2 regions of the Pseudomonas sp. S3_A09 genome follow, and region 2 is predicted to be linked to the other one. Evidence: predicted binding sites of a transcription regulator. Region 2 holds the regulator's gene; the other holds the start of a gene.
What was found. The regulator sigma-54, encoded in region 2, starts transcription at its own class of promoters, with help from an activator protein. The targets are predictions, from matches to a motif close to ANTGGCATNNANNTTGCTNT.
Positions count from the first base shown of each region.

Region 1 (6,984 bases), 2.4 Mb from region 2:
ATGGCCAAAGGTTCAGCGTGGGAGTCAAGGCATGGCAGGAGTAATGGATTCAGTAAACCAGCGCACACAGCTGGTAGGGCAGAATCGCCTGGAGTTGTTGCTTTTTCGCCTGGATGGCAAGCAGCTGTATGGCATCAACGTGTTCAAGGTGCGGGAAGTGCTGCAATGCCCCAAGTTGACGATCATGCCCAAGTCCAGCCCGGTGGTGTGTGGCGTTGCCAACATCCGTGGTGCGACGATCCCGATTCTTGACCTGGCCCTGGCCACGGGTTCGGCAGGATTGCAGGACCGTGAGAGCCCGTTCGTTATCATTACCGAGTACAACACCAAGACCCAGGGTTTTCTGGTGCGCTCGGTGGAGCGCATCGTCAACATGAACTGGGAAGAGATCCATCCGCCGCCCAAGGGCACCGGTCGCGATCACTACCTCACGGCGGTGACACGGGTGGATAACCAGTTGGTGGAAATCATCGACGTGGAGAAGATCCTCGCCGAAGTGGCGCCGACCTCGGAAACGATTTCCGTGGGGGTGGTGGACGCCGAAACCGCGCACAAGGCCGTTTCCCTGCGGGTGCTGACGGTGGACGACTCCTCGGTGGCGCGTAAACAGGTGACCCGTTGCCTGCAGACCGTCGGCGTGGAGGTAGTGGCCCTCAACGACGGTCGCCAAGCGTTGGATTACCTGCGCAAGCTGGTGGACGACGGCAAGAAGCCGGAAGAAGAATTCTTGATGATGATCTCCGACATCGAGATGCCGGAAATGGACGGCTACACCCTCACGGCCGAGATACGCAACGATCCACGCATGCAAAAATTGCACATCATCCTGCATACTTCGTTGTCGGGGGTATTCAACCAGGCGATGGTCAAGAAGGTCGGTGCCGATGACTTCCTGGCCAAATTCCGTCCTGATGACCTGGCATCCCGGGTAGTCGACCGGATCAAGGCAGCAGATCACGGCTAGGGGGCATTTCCCCTGGCGGTCACACGATTTAAGAGGCGGTATCATTGTCTACGGGTAATTTGGATTTCGAGCAGTTCCGGGTCTTCCTGGAAAAAGCCTGTGGCATATTGCTCGGTGAAAACAAGCAGTACCTGGTATCCAGCCGTCTCAACAAACTGATGGAGCAGCAGGGCATCAAGTCGTTGGGTGAGCTGGTTCAGCGCATCCAGGGGCAGCCGCGCAGCGGGCTCAAGGAGATGGTGGTCGATGCCATGACCACCAACGAAACCCTGTGGTTTCGTGACACCTACCCCTTTGAAGTGCTCAAGAACAAAGTGCTGCCGGAGGCTATCAAGGCCAGCCCGGGCCAGCGCCTGCGGATCTGGTCGGCCGCCTGCTCTTCGGGGCAGGAGCCCTACTCGATTTCGATGTCCATCGATGAGTTTGAGCGGACTAACATGGGCCAGTTGAAGGCCGGAGCGCAAATCGTCGCCACCGACCTCTCCGGCACCATGCTCACCAATTGCAAGACCGGCGAGTACGACAGCCTGGCCCTGGGCCGTGGTTTGTCCCAGGAACGCCTGCAACGTTACTTCGACCCGAAAGGGGCTGGGCGTTGGGCGGTCAAGGCGCCGATCAAGAACCGTGTGGAGTTTCGCTCGTTCAACCTGCTCGACAGCTACGCCAGCCTGGGCAAGTTCGACATGGTGTTCTGCCGCAACGTGCTGATCTACTTCTCGGCCGAAGTGAAGAAAGACATCCTGCTGCGCATCCATGGCACGCTCAAGCGCGGCGGCTATCTGTTCCTCGGCGCTTCGGAAGCGCTAAATGGTCTGCCGGACCATTATCAGATGGTGCAGTGCAGCCCTGGGATCATTTACCAGGCCAAATAGTACGCAAACCTAAATGTGGGAGCGGGCTTGCTCGCGAATAAGGTCTGTCAGTCATAGATAAGTTGACTGCTCCACCGCATTCGCGAGCAAGCCCGCTCCCACATTTGTTTTGCGGCAACCCTCCCAATAGCGGCAACCCCCCATTGCCGCTTTACTGGCGCCACGCGGAAAGCGTTTGCCGCTTTTCTGGCATTGCCACCCGGCAATCTCCCCTCAAGCCCTTGATTTACTGGCCTTCAGTAGATTGGCATGCACCTTGCTATAACCCAGTTAACGAACAGCAGGTCAGCCCTTAAAGGTTTCCACCATGAGCATCAGCTTCGATAAAGCGCTCGGTATCCACGAACAAGCCCTGGGCTTCCGCGCCCAGCGTGCCGAAGTCCTGGCCAACAACATTGCCAACGCCGACACCCCGAACTACAAGGCTCGGGATTTGGACTTCTCCGCCGTGCTCGCTGCACAGCAGGACAAGACCAAGAACGGCACCTTCGCCTTGAACATGACCAACAGCCGTCATATCGAAGCGCAAGGCCTGAGCAATGGTGACGAGTCGCTGCTGTATCGCACGCCGATGCAGCCGTCGATCGACCAGAACACCGTCGACGCGCAGCTGGAGCAATCGGCCTACGCCGAGAACTCGGTGAACTTCCAGGCCAGCTTCACCCTGCTTAACAGCAAATTCAAAGGGCTGATGTCAGCCCTGCGTGGAGAGTAAGCCATGTCCCTGTCCAGTGTTTTCAATATTGCCGGCAGTGGCATGAGCGCGCAGACCACGCGCTTGAACACCGTCGCCAGTAACATCGCCAACGCCGAGACCGTGTCTTCGAGCATTGACCAGACTTACCGCGCCCGTCACCCGGTGTTCGCCACCATGTTCCAGGGCGGCCAGGCAGGTGGCAGTGATTCGTTGTTCCAGGACCAGGGGGCCGCAGGCTCCGGCGTGCAAGTGCTGGGTGTGGTCGAAGACCAGAGCAACCTTGAAGCCCGCTACGAACCCAACCATCCCGCCGCGAACGAAAAGGGTTATGTCTATTACCCGAACGTCAACGTGGTCGAGGAAATGGCCGACATGATTTCCGCCAGCCGCTCGTTCCAGACCAATGCGGAAATGATGAACACTGCCAAAACCATGATGCAGAAGGTCCTGACCCTGGGTCAGTGATAAGGGGCGCCAAATAATGGCCATCGTTGATACGAGTAACAACACGCCAGTCCAGGACCTTTTCAATTCCAAGGTCAAAACTGCCCAGGACAACAGCAGCGTCACTGATGCTGCCAATAAGGCCACGGGCAAACAATCGCTGGGCAAGGATGCATTCTTGCAGCTGTTGGTCACCCAACTGAAAAACCAGAACCCGCTGTCGCCGCAAGACAACGGCGCGTTCGTGGCCCAGCTGGCGCAGTTCAGCAGCCTGGAAGGCATCAACACCCTGAATGATTCGGTGAATGCGATCTCCAGCAACTTCAGCTCGTCGCAAGCGCTGCAGGCGTCGTCGCTGGTCGGGCGCTCGATCATCATCCAGACCGACAAGGCCATGGTTGATACCAGCAAGAGCATGACCGGATCGGTGGATGTCACAGCGGCGACCGGCAATGTCTCCGTCAAGATCACTGACAAAGACGGCAATGTGGTGCGCACCATCGAAATGGGGGCCCAGAGCGCCGGTACCCAGAGCTTTATCTGGGATGGCAAAAACGACAAGGGTGAGGTCGCTCCTGCGGGCACCTACACCTTCAATGCCACCACCAAGAACGACAAGGGTGATGCCGTCGCCCTGAGCACTTCGCTGCCGGCAACGGTAACGAGCGTGACCTTGAGCAAGACCGGCGGCGAAATGCTGCTGAACCTGGCAGGCGGCATGGGCAGCGTCAAGCTGTCGCAAATTCAGACTATCGGTACATAGAGCCGGCTAAATACGGCAGAGGGAGAGAAACATGTCTTTTAATATCGGCCTTAGCGGGCTCTATGCGGCCAACAAACAACTGGACGTGACCGGCAACAACATCGCCAACGTGGCGACCACGGGCTTCAAGTCGTCCCGTGCGGAGTTCGCGGACATTTACGCCGCCTCCAAACTGGGCACCGGCCAGAACAGCATCGGCAACGGTGTGAACCTGGCGGCCGTGTCCCAGCAGTTCACCCAGGGCGACGTCAATGGTAGTGGCGGTATCCTGGACATGGCGATCCAGGGCGGCGGCTTCTTCGTGCAGAAGGGCAGCGACGGTTCGCTGGAATACACCCGTAGCGGTGCCTTCCGTGCCGACAAAGACGGCTACATCACCAACAACACCGGGACCTCGCGCCTGCAAGGCTATGCGGCGGATGCGGACGGCAAGATCATCAAAGGCGGCCTGACCGACCTGCAACTGAACCTGTCGAACCTGCCGCCCAAGGCGTCCACCAAGGTAGATTCCACCAGTAACCTGAACTCCTCGGAGCCGGTGATCGACCAGACGGCCAAGCCGTTCAACCCGAACGACACCAGCACCTTTACCACTCAGTACAGCACCACGTTGTACGACTCCCAGGGTAACGCGCACCCGATGGTGCAGTACCTGGTGAAAACCGACGGTAACAAGTGGAACGCCTACACCCTGATCGATGGCCGCAACCCTAACGGTTCGGCGCCAACCGGCACTCCGTCGACCCCGCCAGTACCGTCGGCACTGACCTTTGATGGCAATGGCAAGCTGACCAGTGTTGTGACCGGCGGTGTGTCCGACAAGACCCTGACCATCGCCGGTTGGGTCCCTGGAACTGTGACTGATGGTGTGTGGAAGGCCAACGGCGCCAATGCCAACCCGACCGGTATCGCGGTCAACATGGCCAACATCACCCAGTACAACTCGGCCACCTACCGCAACCCACCGGTCACCGATGGCTATGCCACCGGCCAGATCACCGGCCTGAAAATCGACGGTAACGGCGTACTGTTCGCAACGTTCAGCAACCAGCAGAGCAAGGCCATCGGCCAGATCTCCCTGGCCAGCTTCAACAACGAACAAGGCCTGCAGCCTGCCGGCGGTACCTCCTGGAGAGAGACCTTCGCTTCGGGCCAGCCAGGTTACGACACCCCGCAAGCGGGCACCCTGGGTTCGATCGTGGCCAACTCCCTGGAGAACTCCAACGTCAACCTGACCAACGAGCTGGTAGACCTGATCAAGGCCCAGAGCAACTATCAGGCGAACGCCAAGACCATCTCCACCCAGAGCACCATCATGCAGACCATCATTCAGATGACGTGATGCGGTAGTGCTCTATAGAAAGCCCCTCGAAAGAGGGGCTTTTTTTTGCGTGTCATTTGGCCTTAGGACCTTTCCCACCGTTGCTGTAGTCAGGGGATGACGCGCGACTACCGGAACGTATCACATCGCTCCTTCCACTCATTCAGGCGTAGGCCGTTTGGATCATATGGGGAGGGTTTGGTATGTGGAGTTCGTCAGCATCCGCCCAAGAGGCTGGAGGTGCACGTCGCAACGTTGCCTGGGGTGGGAGTTACCCGGTAGATGCACGTCGTTCGGACACTACAACGCAGGACGTAGGGTCCAATAAACAAGCTATCAGTCAGTTGCTCAAAGAAATTGAAGATGCCGAGAAAACGTCAAAGAGCCAGGTCGTACGGGATCTGCGTGACAAGCTGAATAAAGTACGAGGGGAACTGGGTGACGAGAAATTCAAGGAGGTCCTTGAGGAGCTGAAGAAAGATAAGGCTGATGCCTGGTGGGCGTGGCTGAAGGCCCTGTTTCCGGATCTATTTCCAGATGATTCGCCTTTGGAGTCGCCCTCTCCAGCACCCTCTCCACGTGGAGGCGGAGGGGGTGGAGGAGGCGGAGGCGGCAATAGAGTCAACCCGCAAGGCTTTGGGCCCGCCGACGTCATGAGCAACAAGCCCATTACCGAGGGTGCTAAATATTTCAACTACAAACCTGACAACAGTAACCCAGGTAAAAAGCCAGACAATATCTGGAGCGGATTCAGCCAGGGGCCTGATGGAAACTGCGTGACTGTTTCGTCAATCAAGGCCGCGATGATGCAGTTCGGGCAGAAACCCACCGACGTGTTCAAAGAGGTGAGGGAGACGGGCAGTGGCTATGACGTGACCATGCGAGATGGGGTCAAGGTTTCTTTTACTAAAGATGAATTGAGGCAGGCTGCCACTCAAGCTCGTTTCAAGGGAGATGATCCGCAGATGATCACGGACGCCAACTTCATGTATGCAGCGAGCGCGAAGCGGGCACAGATGGAAAACAACGATGGCACGGCGGGGCGAAGCTTCCAGGCTGCAATGAACAGCCTCAATGATGGTGAGGGCTCGCGCGAGGGGCTAAACCGCTTGGGTCTTAAGGGGCACTACAGGCCGGCGACAGACTCTGATTTGAGAAGCAGCAAGGTGGGGACGGTGGAGTACGGAGGCCATTCGATGGCGGTGATCGATGGTCGAATAGAGTTGTGGGGTCGACGCGGTGGGGTGCCCCAGTCGGGTATGGCGACCGTGTTGTTCTGAGGTTCCGGTCTTTCGTCCTGGCCAATAAAAACCCCCGATAAACCCCAGTGAATCCGGGGTATATCGGGGGTTTTTCAGTTCCGGGTGATTAAACCCGGAACTGCCTCAGCTTATTGGCAAGCTTCGCAATCCGGCTCGTCAATCGCGCAGGCCTTTGGCACTGGCGCCGGGCCGGCTGGCGCTGCAAGCACCGAATCATCACCGTGGTTGCCACCGCTGGAAACAGCGTTCAGCTTACCGGTGTTGATGGTCGACTTCTCGGTGCTGGTCGCGGCCAGGGCGCGGAGGTAGTAAGTGGTTTTCAGGCCACGGTACCACGCCATGCGGTAGGTCACGTCCAGCTTCTTGCCCGAAGCGCCGGCGATGTAGAGGTTCAGGGACTGGGCCTGGTCGATCCACTTCTGGCGACGGCTGGCGGCGTCAACGATCCACTTGGTGTCCACTTCGAAGGCCGTCGCGTAGAGCTCTTTGAGTTCTTGCGGGATGCGCTCGATCTGCTGCACGGAACCGTCGTAGTACTTCAGGTCGTTGATCATGACCGAGTCCCACAGGCCGCGGGCTTTCAGGTCGCGAACCAGGTACGGGTTGATCACGGTGAATTCGCCCGACAGGTTCGATTTCACATACAGGTTCTGGTAGGTCG
Region 1 is NZ_CP162752.1:1,131,861-1,138,844, reverse strand. It holds gene AB4N92_RS05370 (chemotaxis protein CheV) at 32-964, shown strand; gene cheR (protein-glutamate O-methyltransferase CheR) at 1,009-1,836, shown strand; gene flgB (flagellar basal body rod protein FlgB) at 2,144-2,551, shown strand; gene flgC (flagellar basal body rod protein FlgC) at 2,555-2,998, shown strand; gene flgD (flagellar hook assembly protein FlgD) at 3,015-3,740, shown strand; gene flgE (flagellar hook protein FlgE) at 3,772-5,082, shown strand; gene AB4N92_RS05340 (hypothetical protein) at 5,265-6,341, shown strand; gene AB4N92_RS05335 (ribonucleoside-diphosphate reductase subunit alpha) at 6,452-6,984, opposite strand, start outside.
Region 1: flgB (flagellar basal body rod protein FlgB) is a predicted target of sigma-54. The motif match lies at 2,080-2,099, and genes of this name have one in related genera.

Region 2 (6,984 bases):
CCTCCACATCCGGTTGCGCGGCCAGGTAATCGGCCACGGCCTGGTCCAGCCCGGATTGCTCACGCAGCTCCGGCTTCCAGTAGGGGTTGGGCAGGCAGCGCACGTCGAACACCAGGTCGGCGTCCACCGGCATGCCACGCTTGAACCCAAACGACTCGACCAGAAAGGCGGTGCCTGGCTCCGGCTGGTTCAGCAGGCGCAGCTTGATGGCGTCGCGCAACTGGTACAGGTTGAGGCTGGTGGTGTTGATCTTGAGGTCGGCGAGGTCAATGATCGGCCCCAGCAGCTTGGTTTCGTCTTCAATGGCTTCCGCCAGGGAACGGTGAGGGCTGCTGAGGGGGTGGCGCCGACGGGTTTCGGAGAAACGCTTGAGCAGAGTCTCTTCGTCGGCATCCAGGTAGAGCACATCGCAATGGATATGCTTGGCCCGCACTTCCTCGAGCAATTGCGGGAATCGCTCAAGGTGGCTGGGCAGGTTGCGTGCATCAATCGAAACGGCAACCAGAGGCTGAGCCAGTTCGGTGTGGATCAACGCGCGTTCCGCCAATTCCGGCAGCAGGCCGGCGGGCAGGTTGTCGATGCAATAGAAACCGCTGTCCTCAAGAACGTTGAGGGCGGTGCTTTTACCCGAGCCGGAGCGGCCGCTGACGATGATCAAGCGCATGATTACTGCCCGTTCTGTTCATCCAGGACAACCTGGTAAAGCGCCTCGTTGCTTTTGGCGCTGCGCAGTTTGTCGCGTACGTCCTTGCGGTCGAGCATGCTGGCGATCTGCCGAAGCAGTTCCAGGTGCGCATCGGTGGCAGCCTGCGGGACCAGCAGTACAAACAGCAGGTCGACCGGGGCACCGTCGATAGCGTCGAAATCGATGGGAGCGTCCAGGTGAAGCAGGGCGCTGACTGGGGTCTCGCAGCCTTTGAGGCGGCAGTGGGGAATGGCGATGCCGTTGCCAAAACCGGTGGAACCGAGTTTCTCACGGGCAATCAGAGCCTCGTAGACATCTTGCATTTCCAGTTCAGGCACTTCGCGGCTGATCAGGTTGGCAATTTGCTCAAGGGCTTTCTTCTTGCTGCCGCCCGGCGCGTTCACAAGGGAACGGCCGGGGGTCAGGATGGTTTCAAGTCGGATCATGGGGGGAGAGTTAACGACCTGTGCCCTGAAGCAGGCTCAGATTCTTTTCCTTATGCTTTTTAAGTTGGCGGTCAAGCTTGTCTGTGAGCAAGTCGATTGATGCATACATGTCTTCATGCTCGGCATTGGCGACTACTTCGCCACCGGGTATCTGGAGAGTCGCCTCAATTTTCTGCTGAAGCTTGTCGACCTTCATGATGACTTGCACATTGGTGATCTTGTCGAAATGACCCTCAAGCCGTTTCAGCTTCTGCTCGACGTATTCGCGCAATGGAGGGGTGACTTCTACATGGTGTCCACTGATGTTGACTTGCATACAGCTTCTCCTTCGTTGCCAGTGCATAAAGCGGCAGGTAGGACTACCTGCCACTGGAACGCTGTGGCCCGCCCGTCACATCAAACGCTTACGCTCGCTGGAAGGCGCGATCCCAAGGGATTCGCGGTACTTGGCGACGGTTCGACGGGCGACCTGAATGCCTTGTGCCTCCAGTAAACCAGCGATCTTACTGTCACTCAATGGCTTTTTCTGATTTTCCGCAGCAACCAGTTTTTTGATGATCGCGCGAATCGCCGTGGACGAGCATTCACCGCCTTCGGAGGTGCTGACATGGCTGGAGAAAAAGTATTTCAGTTCATAAATACCCCGTGGGGTATGCATGAATTTCTGGGTGGTCACCCGGGAAATCGTCGATTCATGCATGCCAACCGCTTCGGCGATGTCATGCAGTACCAGCGGTTTCATCGCCTCGTCGCCGTATTCCAGGAAGCCGCGCTGGTGCTCGACGATCTGAGTGGCCACTTTCATCAGGGTTTCGTTGCGGCTTTGCAGGCTCTTGATGAACCAGCGCGCTTCCTGCAACTGGTTGCGCATGAAGGTGTTGTCGGCGCTGGTATCGGCGCGACGTACGAAACCGGCGTATTGCGGGTTGACGCGCAGGCGCGGCACCGACTCCTGGTTCAGCTCCACCAGCCAGCGCTCGTTGTCCTTGCGCACGATGACGTCGGGGACTACGTATTCGGCTTCGCTCGACTCGATTTGCGAGCCTGGGCGCGGGTTGAGGCTCTGTACCAGCTCGATGACCTGGCGCAGGTCGTCTTCCTTGAGCTTCATGCGGCGCATCAACTGGCTGTAGTCGCGGCTGCCGAGCAAGTCGATGTAGTCGGTGACCAGGCGCTGGGCCTCGGCGAGCCAGGCGGTCTTGGCCGGCAGTTGGCGCAATTGCAGCAACAGGCATTCGCTGAGGCTGCGTGCGCCGATGCCGGCGGGCTCGAACTGCTGGATGCGGTGCAGGACGGCTTCAATCTCGTCCAGCTCGATATCCAGTTCCGGGTCGAAGGCTTCAAGAATTTCTTCAAGCGTCTCGTCCAGATAACCCTGGTTGTTGATGCAGTCGATCAGGGTCACGGCGATCAAGCGATCGGTGTCCGACATCGGCGCCAGGTTCAGTTGCCAGAGCAGATGGCTCTGCAGGCTCTCGCCAACGGAGGTGCGGGTGGTGAAGTCCCACTCGTCATCGTCATTGCTGGGCAGGCTGCTGGCGCTGGTCTGGTAGACGTCTTCCCAGGCCGTGTCGACGGGAAGCTCGTTGGGGATGCGTTCGTTCCAATCGCCTTCCTCAAGGTTATCCACCGTAGGGGCGGTTTCCTGATAGGAGGGTTCCTGCACGTCGGAATTGGGTTTTTGCTCGATGTTATCGGCCAGCGGGTCTGCATTATCGAAGTCGTCGCCTTCTTCCTGGCGTTCGAGCATCGGGTTGGACTCCAAGGCCTCCTGGATTTCCTGTTGCAGGTCCAGGGTCGACAATTGGAGCAGGCGGATGGCCTGTTGCAGCTGCGGTGTCATCGTCAGCTGCTGGCCCATTCTCAGGACTAGCGATGGTTTCATGGCAGGGGCTTAACACCTTATTCGCCGGCGCAATGCGCCATCCACGACAGGGCGCGTGAGCGCCAAACATAAGCAAATTATATGCCTGATGTCGGGGGCTTTGCCTAGAGCGCGGTAACAATAAAAATCCGGAGGTTTTCATTGACTCCCGCGCACCTCGGCAAACGGCCGTGACACCACGGTGTTTACAGGCGGAACTCGTGACCCAGGTACACTTCCTTGACCAGATCGTTGGCCAGGATGGTGGCCGAGTCACCTTCGGCGATCAGTTGGCCATCGTTGACGATATACGCGGTTTCGCAGATATCGAGGGTCTCACGGACGTTGTGGTCAGTGATCAGCACGCCAATGCCCTTGGCCTTGAGGTGATGGATGATCTGCTTGATGTCGCCGACCGAGATCGGGTCGACGCCGGCAAACGGTTCGTCCAGCAGAATGAACTTGGGGGCAGTGGCCAGGGCGCGGGCGATTTCCACACGACGACGCTCACCACCGGACAGGCTCATGCCGAGGTTGTCGCGAATGTGGTTGATGTGGAATTCCTGCAGCAGGCTTTCCAGTTCCTTGCGGCGGCCGTCACGGTCGAGTTCCTTGCGGGTCTCGAGGATCGCCATGATGTTATCGGCGACCGACAGTTTGCGGAAGATCGACGCTTCCTGCGGGAGATAGCCGATACCGGCGCGTGCACGGCCGTGCATCGGCTGGTGGCTCACGTCCAGGTCGTCGATCAGCACGCGACCCTGGTCCGCCTGGACCAGGCCGACGATCATGTAGAAGCAGGTGGTCTTGCCGGCACCGTTGGGGCCGAGCAAGCCGACGATCTGGCCGCTGTCGATCGACAGGCTGACGTCGCGCACGACCTGACGGCTTTTATAGGCCTTGGCCAGATGCTGGGCTTTCAGGGTTGCCATTACTCGGCCTTCTTCTTCGGCTGGATAACCATGTCGATGCGTGGGCGTGGTGCAGTGACCTTGCTGCCATTGGCACGACCGGCGTTAGCGATCTGTTTCACGGTGTCGTAGGTGATTTTCTCGCCTTCCGTGGAGTTGCCATCGGGGCTGAGCACCTTGGCCTGATCGATCAGCACGATGCGGTTCTGCTGGGCGTGGTACTGGATGGTCTTGCCGTAGCCTTTCATCGGGCCGGTGTCGGTAGGCGACTGCTTCTGTTCGAAGTAAGCCAGGTTGCCCACGGAAGTCACCACGTCGATGTCGCCGGCAGCGGTGCGAGTCAGGGTCACCGTATTACCGGTGATCTTCATCGAACCCTGGGTAATGATCACGCCACCGGTGTAGGTGGCGACACCTTGCTTGTCATCCAGCTGCGCATCGTCAGCCGAGATGTGGATCGGCTGCTGGCTATCGTTCGGCAGAGCCCAGGCGCTCACGCTTCCCAGTGCTGCGCCCAGACCGAGCAAAATAGGGAGAGTTTTAACGAGCCTCATACTGTCCTCTTACGTTCGATAGCAGGTGTATCCTGCTTTCTTTCAAATACGCTTTCATTCCCTTGCCAGTCGATACACCGCCAGCGCCGTCGATTCTAACGTCTTGCTCGGTCTGCGCATATTGCTTCTGCGGGAATACGGTCATGCGACTGCTGGTAATCACGGTATCGCGGTTCTGCGCGTCAGTGCGGGCGACGCGTACCGAGTCGATCAATTCAACTTCGGTACCGTCCGGGTTGACCTCGCCACGCTTGCTGGTGACGTGCCAGGGGAATTCGGTGCCGCGGTACAGATTCAGGTCGGGGTTGGTCAGCAGGGTGACTTCGGATGCCTTCAAGTGTTCGACTTTGTCCGATGTCATTTCGTACTGCACTTTGCCGTCAGGTAGGAACTGTACGCTGTAGGCATTGGTGGCGTAATAGTCGATAGCGCCTTGGTCAGCCTGCGCAACAGGCTGGTCGAGAAAGCGCTCCGGGCTGATATTCCAGTAGCCCACCGCCAGGAGCAGCGCGGCGATGACCCCGAATAACAGGAAGTTGCGAATCTTTTTGCTCAGCATAAAACGCTCTATAAGTAGGCGGCGTGGGCCGCTTCAAGGCTGCCCTGGGCACGCAGGATCAGCTCGCAGAACTCGCGGGCGGCACCTTCGCCGCCACGGGCGGTGGTGATGCCGTGGGCATGCTCGCGAACAAATGCCGCCGCATTGGCGACCGCCATGCCCAAGCCCACCCGGCGGATCACTGGCAGGTCTGGCAGGTCATCGCCCAAGTAGGCGACCTGCTCATAGCTTAGGTTGAGTTGGCCAAGAAGCTCGTCCAGAACCACCAGTTTATCCTCGCGGCCCTGATACAGGTGAGGAATCCCCAGATTTTGTGCGCGACGTTCCACAACCGGAGTTTTCCGGCCACTGATAATTGCCGTTTGCACGCCTGACGCCATCAGCATCTTGATGCCCTGGCCGTCGAGGGTGTTGAACGTCTTGAATTCACTGCCGTCTTCGAGGAAGTACAGGCGGCCATCGGTCAGCACGCCATCAACGTCGAAAATCGCCAACTTGATGTTTTTACCGCGTTGCAACAGGTCGCTGGTCATTTACATCACTCCCGCACGCAGCAAGTCGTGCATGTTCAGGGCGCCGATCGGGTGGTCATTGGCATCGACCACCACCAGCGCACCGATCTTGTGGTCTTCCATGATCTTCAAGGCTTCGGCGGCCAGCATTTCAGGGCGGGCGGTCTTGCCATGGGGGGTCATCACCGCATCGATGGTGGCGGTGTGGATATCAATGGTGCGGTCCAGGGTGCGGCGCAGGTCGCCGTCGGTGAAGACCCCGGCCAGGCGGCCGTTGTCTTCCAGGATCACGGTCATGCCCAGGCCTTTGCGGGTCATTTCCATCAGCGCGTCCTTCAACAAGGTGCCGCGCTGGACGTGGGGCAGTTCATCACCGGAATGCATGACGTTTTCCACTTTCAACAGCAGGCGGCGGCCCAGGGCGCCACCGGGATGGGAAAAAGCGAAGTCTTCAGCGGTAAACCCACGGGCTTCCAGCAGCGCCACAGCCAGGGCGTCACCCATGACCAGCGCCGCGGTGGTGGAGGAGGTGGGCGCGAGGTTCAGCGGGCAGGCCTCGTGGGCCACGTGAACATTCAGGTTTACGTCGGCGGCCTTGGCCAGGGTCGATTCCGGGTTGCCGGTGAGGCTGATCATCTGTATGCCCAGGCGCTTGATCAGTGGCAGCAGGGTCACGATTTCGTTGGTGGTGCCGGAGTTGGACAGCGCCAGGATGATGTCATCCTTGGTGATCATGCCCATATCGCCGTGGCTGGCCTCGGCCGGGTGCACGAAAAACGCAGTGGTCCCGGTGCTGGCCAGGGTGGCGGCGATCTTGTTGCCGACGTGACCCGACTTGCCCATGCCGACCACGACAACCCGGCCCTTGCTGGCCAGAATCATCTCGCACGCGCGTACGAAATCTGCGTCGATATGCGCCAGCAAGCCTTCTACGGCTTCAAGCTCGAGGCGAATGGTGCGTTGTGCGGATTGAATAAGGTCGCTGGATTGGCTCATGTCTGAAATCGTATAGCCTGACGAAAAGTCGGCGATTATAGCGGTAATGATCAATTCCCTCACGCTAGTTCGTCAGGGTTTGTTCGCAATGCGCTTGAGATTCATCCCAAGCAACGATTTTTCCCTGTCCCCAATCTGAACAAGCGCTGTTCCGGCCTTGGGCGCCCTGTACCAGCAGTGATATAGTTCGCCGCCAGTTCGGTCCGCCCAGCCCACGTGGCCAACTATTGCACAACGGTTGCAAACGTTTGTCGCAAGCGTGGTGTCTGAGTGAGAGGCTGCATCCCAAGGAGTTTAGATGAGTGCCGATAACGCCTACGCGGTCGAGCTGAAGGGACTGACCTTCAAGCGCGGGACGCGCAGCATCTTCAATAACGTCGATATCCGCATTCCGCGCGGCAAGGTCACGGGCATCATGGGGCCTTCCGGTTGCGGCAAGACCACCCTGTTGCGCCTG
Region 2 is NZ_CP162752.1:3,550,280-3,557,263, forward strand. It holds gene rapZ (RNase adapter RapZ) at 1-664, opposite strand, end outside; gene ptsN (PTS IIA-like nitrogen regulatory protein PtsN) at 667-1,131, opposite strand; gene hpf (ribosome hibernation-promoting factor, HPF/YfiA family) at 1,142-1,447, opposite strand; gene AB4N92_RS16570 (RNA polymerase factor sigma-54) at 1,523-3,016, opposite strand; gene lptB (LPS export ABC transporter ATP-binding protein) at 3,202-3,927, opposite strand; gene lptA (lipopolysaccharide transport periplasmic protein LptA) at 3,927-4,460, opposite strand; gene lptC (LPS export ABC transporter periplasmic protein LptC) at 4,447-5,019, opposite strand; gene AB4N92_RS16590 (KdsC family phosphatase) at 5,028-5,552, opposite strand; gene AB4N92_RS16595 (KpsF/GutQ family sugar-phosphate isomerase) at 5,553-6,527, opposite strand; gene AB4N92_RS16600 (ATP-binding cassette domain-containing protein) at 6,826-6,984, shown strand, end outside.